DNA from 2 places in the Sporosarcina sp. Y1009 genome. Region 2 is predicted to be linked to the other one. Evidence: riboswitches for the same ligand, from Rfam matches in the RefSeq annotation. Region 2 holds a riboswitch; the other holds the start of a gene.
The links. A riboswitch is a leader RNA that binds a small molecule or an ion and turns the genes downstream of it on or off. The one in region 2 is predicted to bind S-adenosylmethionine.
Positions count from the first base shown of each region.

Region 1: it holds a riboswitch for S-adenosylmethionine, as region 2 does, so the genes downstream of both, AC25Y1_RS09110 (O-acetylhomoserine aminocarboxypropyltransferase/cysteine synthase family protein) here and AC25Y1_RS14385 (methionine biosynthesis PLP-dependent protein) in region 2, are expected to answer to the same signal.

Region 1 is NZ_JBYHFO010000006.1:23,735-27,157, reverse strand. Features, by position in the region: gene AC25Y1_RS09120 (lysoplasmalogenase) at 1-614, opposite strand, end outside; gene AC25Y1_RS09115 (DUF2187 family protein) at 779-1,000, opposite strand; SAM riboswitch class I at 1,287-1,402, shown strand; gene AC25Y1_RS09110 (O-acetylhomoserine aminocarboxypropyltransferase/cysteine synthase family protein) at 1,517-2,809, shown strand; gene metX (homoserine O-acetyltransferase MetX) at 2,837-3,423, shown strand, end outside.
Region 2 is NZ_JBYHFO010000012.1:86,144-89,566, forward strand. Features, by position in the region: gene metC (cystathionine beta-lyase) at 1-759, opposite strand, end outside; gene AC25Y1_RS14385 (methionine biosynthesis PLP-dependent protein) at 756-1,877, opposite strand; SAM riboswitch class I at 1,960-2,069, opposite strand; gene AC25Y1_RS14390 (cation-translocating P-type ATPase) at 2,470-3,423, shown strand, end outside.

The sequences.
Region 1 (3,423 bases), on a different contig from region 2:
CCAATGCTAGCGGCAATGAGGAGCTGTGCAGCGTAATAGGTGACCATAACAAATGCGTCTCGATATGGAATATCGTAAACGAATCGATCGATTGCAAGAACTGAATCTGAAAAGATAAAGAGAAGCGCACCAATTATGGCTAAAGACAGCTGAGTGCGAATGGCCATCCAGCCCATCAGTAGAATGATAGAAATATAAGCAATAATCGCAGTTCCAAGAAAATATTCTCCAATTTGAAATTGTGAACCTGAGATCCAAAAAGCCATCACAATGCCATATGATAGTAGAAGGATGGCTGCCCACTTAGGCATAGCACCACGGACGATATGACGGAAAGCAAAGATATAAAAAATATGACCAATAAAAAAAGTAACAAGCCCAGCTAGAAACCAGTAAATCACACCGTCTGCCACCATACAGACGAATAGACCAACAATGATAACTCGTTTATATGTAGAGGGGAGGGAGGTCCTTGTTCTAATCGCAAATAAAATGATTAGTGCCATTGGAATTAATTTCATAAATATTTTAAAACCAATAGGATCTGAAGGAATGAAGAAAACATAAATTGTCGACATTAAAACAATCCCAGCAACAAGTAGTGTACGAAACATATGAGTAGTCTCCTTTCTTATTTACTTAAATTCAATAACCAGCGTCAAGAATCCTGCTGAAAATTAAAAACAGTAAAGTTAGGGGCTTTAAGAAAGGCTAGGTGCAAATTAAAATGCTGTAAAACAAAAAAACACCGCTAAATAGCGATGTCTTCTTATATAAATCAATCAACAGAATAGTTTTTGTGTGAAACAACAGTAAGATTTGAGGCCGCACCAATTAAGTCTGCATCTTCACTAGAGATTTGTACGATAACAGAGTTCTCAAGGATCTTATAAATAGTCCCGTAAACCTTATAGTCGTTCCGAACAAATGAAATTTCTTCATCGACTTTGCGAGCTGCTACAAAGTCCGATACTGGTCTTTCCTTACGTGGAAAAGCCATGTGAATCCCTCCTATTGATACGATTTTCTTCGACACTATTAAAAAAAGCTTAGGCAATGCCCTAAGCATCGAAAATTGTAAGCTGAAACGGTAAACGATTAGACAGAGATTGTCTACTCTAAGTATACCACATTTGGACAAGTTTTGCAGGATAGTATTTTTAATCATTAGGAGATAGTTTCAAAGTTTCAATAGGGAGAAATAAAAAAACTTTTATAAATCCCTTGACTTTTCTGCATAATCAGTTCTATACTGTGTAACAAGATGGAAAACAGAATCAATCATACTCTTATCTAGAGCGGCGGAGGGATTAGGCCCTACGATGCCCGGCAACCAGCAAGCGACCGACTTGCAAAGGTGCTACTTCCTACAGATTCGTGCAAACGATCTGAAAGATGAGAGGAGGAATTAGCGAAAGCATAACCCTCTTCTTATACGAAGGGGGTTTTTTTATATTTAAATTTCCCCAATCGTCACTGCACTTCCATCAAACAAAAAAACTTGGAGGTAATACAAATGACAAACTTAAAACCAGAAACACAACTATTGCACGGTGGCCAAGAGCCAGATCCGGTGACTGGATCACGAGCATTGCCAATTCACAGAACGACTTCATTTGTTTTCCGCGACACGGAGCACGCACAAAACTTGTTCGGTTTAACAGAGGCAGGAAATATTTATACGCGGATAACCAATCCAACGGTTGGTGCTTTTGAAGAGCGTATTGCGTTACTCGAAGGTGGAACTGCGGCAGTTGGACTTTCATCTGGAATGGCAGCCATTGCGTTTTCCATATTAAATATTGCTGAGGCTGGAGACGAGATTGTTGCCGCTGAAAACTTATACGGCGGTACGTATAACTTATTTGCAGTGACACTTCCACGTTACGGCATTAATGTGAAATTTGTTGATGCAACAAATCCAGAAAACTTTCGTGCAGCAATCACAGACAAAACAAAAGGACTTTTTGCCGAATCAATTGCAAACCCAAGTCTACATGTTCTAGATATCGAAGCTGTTGCAAAGGTTGCGCATGAAAATGACATTCCGCTTCTTATTGATAGTACGTTTTCAACACCGTATGGCAGTAATCCAATTGAGTTCGGCGCAGACGTTGTCATCCATTCCGCGACGAAATGGATTGGTGGGCACGGGACTTCTATCGGAGGTGTCGTAGTTGATGCCGGTAAATTCGATTGGACAAAAGGTAAATTCCCAGGATTCACAGAACCGGATGTGACATATAACGGTCTTCGCTACGGAATTGATGCAGCAGCTGCGGCGTTCGCAACGAAACTACGTGTTCAGCTACTCCGTGATTTCGGACCGTGCCTAAGCCCGGATAATGCATTCAATTTCTTGCAAGGACTAGAAACACTTCACTTACGCGTCCCAAAACATAATGAAAATGCACTCGAAATTGCAAATTACTTGAAGAAGCATCCTTCTGTTGAATGGGTTACGTACAATGGCCTTGAAGAGCATCCATCATACGAATTAGGCAAGAAATACTTGAAAAATGGTTTTGGTTCAATCGTAAACTTCGGCATTAAAGGCGGACGTGATGCAGGTAGAAAAGTGATTGATAACGTGAAGCTGTGGTCTCATGTAGCAAACGTTGGAGACGCAAAATCATTAATTATTCACCCGGCTTCCACGACACATCAACAGCTTAGCGCTGAGGATTTGAAAAAATCAGGTGTATCAGAAGAACTAATTCGTCTATCAGTAGGTCTTGAAGCGACAGAAGACATTATTGCGGATCTTGCGCAAGCAATTGAAAAAGCTGTTCCAGTTGCTGCACAATAAAATGAAGATAGTAAACGAGGTGAGACCATGGTAGAGAGCGGGATTGTAGAGATTGGAAATTTACTGTTAGAGTCTGGTGTTGTACTCAACCAAGTCCATCTCGCTTACGAATGGGCAAAAAACGAAGATGCACCAACCGTCCTTGTCTGTCACGCATTGACAGGTAACCAAAAAGTTATCGGTACAGATAGGAAGCCTGGGTGGTGGGATGGTTTAATAGGAGACGGAAAAGATATCGATACGAAAAAATTTTCCGTTATTTCATTTAATGTTCTCGGGGGTTGTGATGGATCTACTGGACCGTTATCAATTAACCCGAAGACAAAAAGGTCATATCGCCAGTCATTTCCAGAAATTTCAATACGTGATATGGTGCATGCGGAGCGAAAAGCGTTATCTGTTCTCGGAATCGATAAATTGCATACGATAATTGGTGGTTCACTTGGTGGAATGCGTGTCTTGGAATGGGGAATCCTCTATCCTGATGATATGGACCTTCTGTTGCCGCTTGCAGTAACACCGTCTCTGAGTGCATATGGAATTGCATTTAACTATATCGGATTACATGCGATTGAAAACGATGAAGAGTTTGCTAACGGGAATTACGTAGATGC
Region 2 (3,423 bases):
ACTTAATGTTTTAATCCCTTGAATTAATGAATAGGAATCTTGTGCACCTAAAATGGCCCCGAAAGAGTTTTGGATAAATGCCAGACGATTGCCTAGTTCGTCGTCTTTCGTGACAGCAAGTCCTGCGATAATATCACTATGTCCGGATAAAAATTTAGTAGCGCTATGTAAAACAATATCAACACCAAGGTCAATCGGACGCTGGTAAAGCGGCGTCATAAAAGTGTTGTCAAGGAACGTCAAGCAATCATTCGCTTTCGCAATTTGAACAATCCGCCCAATATCGGTAATGCCTAAACGCGGATTGGAAGGTGTTTCGATATATAGCACCTTCGTATTCGGTTGAATGGATTTAGCCACTACCTCCGCATCAGTGAAGTCGACAAATGTATGCGTAATGCCAAATTTCGTTAACACTTCCGTGACGAATCGGTATGTCCCACCATAAACATCTTCTGTAATGACAATATGGTCGCCGGAAGAAAGTAACATGAATGCAGAAGAGATGGCAGCGATGCCTGAAGCGAATGCTAATCCTCTTGCACCACCTTCCAAGTCGGCGATTGATTTTTCTAATGCATCTCGCGTCGGGTTGCCTGAACGACTATAGTCATAAGGTCCAAAAGAGTCAAAGTTTTTCTGATGGAACGTCGATGATAAGTAAATTGGGACGTTCACAGCACCGGTCTTTTGTTCGAATTCTCCACGCGTGGAGGCATGAATCAGTGTTGTCTCCAATCGTTCTTCGCGAAAGCTCATAGTTGAGGCACCTCAATTTTTAAGGATGAAAATACTTGTTTCAAATCGACGATTAAATCTTCCGCTTCCTCCACACCTACGGAAAACCGCAATAGACTGTCGTCAACCCCGCGTTTGATGCGTTCTTCACGGGGAATCTCTGCATGGGTTTGCGTAGCTGGGTAGGTGATGAAACTCTCGACACCACCAAGACTTTCGGCAAAAGTAATCAGCTTCAGATTTTGTAGGAATGGACCCACCCATTCGCTTTCTTGCAATCGGAATGATAACATGCCGCCTTTTCCAGGATAGAGGACATCTTTTACAAGTGGTTCGTTTTTTAAATAATCCACGATGATTTTGGCGTTTGCATCATGCTGTTTCATGCGCAAATGTAAGGTTTTCAATCCGCGGATAATGAGCCAAGAATCGAAAGGCGAAAGCACCGCCCCGATTGTATTATGGTTGATTGCCAACTGCTCACAAAGTTTTTCTCCTTTAGCAACAACAAGCCCAGCCAAAACATCATTATGTCCGCCAATATATTTCGTAGCACTATGTAGCACGATGTCAGCACCTAGCTCAATTGGACGTTGGAAGTAAGGTGTTAAAAATGTATTGTCGACGATTAGCAGTAAATCGTGTTTGCGTGCAAGTTCGGCATATTGCTTGATATCGAATTCCTGCATTAGCGGATTGGTTGGCGTTTCGATGAAAAGGGCCTTTGTCTTTTTTGTAATCAGCTTCTCCGTTTCATGCACATTCGTATAGTCGGAGTATGTCGTCGTGATGGAATAGAGATCCGCATACTTGTCAAATAAGCGATATGTACCGCCGTAAATATCTTCTGGTCCAATGATTTCATCACCTGATTGAAACAAGGTTAAGACTAACTGCACCGCAGCCATGCCGGAAGCACAAGCGAAGCCTTGGTCCCCACTTTCCAAGTCGGCAATCCCTTCTTCCAAAATAGATCTCGTCGGATTTTTTGTTCGTGTATAATCGTAGCCCGTAGACTGACCTAATCCATCATGTTTATAAGCAGTTGATAAATAAATCGGTGGATTCACTGCACCCGTTTTTACATCACTTTTATTTCCCAATTGTACTAAACGTGTATCAAAACTATTAAATGGCATTGTTATCATCCTTTACTATTGAAATAAAAAAAGAAGACCCTTTATTAAAGAAGAGGGCCTTCATAGATTCTTGAAGTCAATCTTCTCATCTTCTAGACAATAAGTTTCGTCTATTGGAATTAGCACCATACCCCGATAAGGCTGGTTGCTGAGACATCGTCGGGCCACTCCCTCCGTCTCTCTCGATAAGAATTCAAATATGTAGTTGTTTGAAAAGATTAATTTATCTAACCCTATCATGGTCTGAAAAATAAAACAAGTGCTAAAGTTTGCTTACTGTTTTTCTAGGAGGAATGGTAGGCTTCAAAGTCAAGATTCAACGAAGCTGACACTTGCTGCTTCTCGTGCATTGGTGATCGGTACCTGAAATTTTATATTGATTATAATCATACTGGAATCGAATAGGGAATAGTATTGATAAAGTATGATGTGTTGAAGTAGATTGGGGACAAAATAGGAATGTTGAGTATCGAATGTTGTTTCCCGAAAAATTATTCAAGCGAATTCACTATCTATATAAGAAAGGACAAGCCAAAAGGGGTTTACTAGATGGCATGATTTTCTACAAATATCACACAGGAAGGGGAATCGAATGACAGAATATCATCAACGATCATCTATTGAAATCATGGATATGTTAGACGTGACAACTCAAGGATTGAGTGATTACGACGTCCAAAAAAGACAAGAAGTATATGGTATTAATGAATTGACGGAAGGAAAAAGGACAAGTACATTCGCCGTTTTCTTTGGGCAGTTTAAAGATTTATTAGTCATTATTTTATTGGTTGCGGCCTTCATTTCATTCCTATTGGGCGAAGTGGGAAGCACGGTTGTAATATTAATTGTTGTGGCTTTAAACGCAATCCTAGGCACTGTACAGCATGTGAAGGCAGAACAGTCTCTGGATAATCTGAAAGCATTGTCCTCTCCAGTTGCAAAAGTTAAACGGAACAATCAGATCGTAGAGATTTCTTCTGAAGATATAGTGGTTGGGGACCTTCTCTATTTGGAGGCTGGCGATTATATAAGTGCTGATGGAAGATTAATAGAAAGCCATAATCTACAAATAAATGAAAGTTCTCTGACAGGTGAATCACTAGCTGTAACGAAAAGTACAGCGCCCATCATAGAGGATCAAGTAATCCTAGCTGAAAAGAATAATATGGTTTTTACCGGGAGTTTTGTTGCTAGTGGTCGTGGTACTGTAATCGTAACAGCTATTGGTATGAAAACGGAAATCGGTAAAATCGCAAATTTACTGGATACTGCGAAAGAGAAAAAAACACCTCTACAAGTAAGTTTAGATCAGTTTGGAGAAAAGTTAGCTTTAGGGATTACGATGATTTGTGTAGTCATTTTTACGATTGACCTTTTTAGAGGACGCGAGTTAGTCGATTCGTTTATGTTTGCCGTTTCGCTTGCAGTTGCAGCGATTCCGGAAGCATTAAGTTCAATCATTACGATTGTGCTGGCTTTTGGGACACAAAAAATGGCGAAGGAAAATGCCATTATACGAAAACTTTATGCTGTCGAAAGTCTGGGG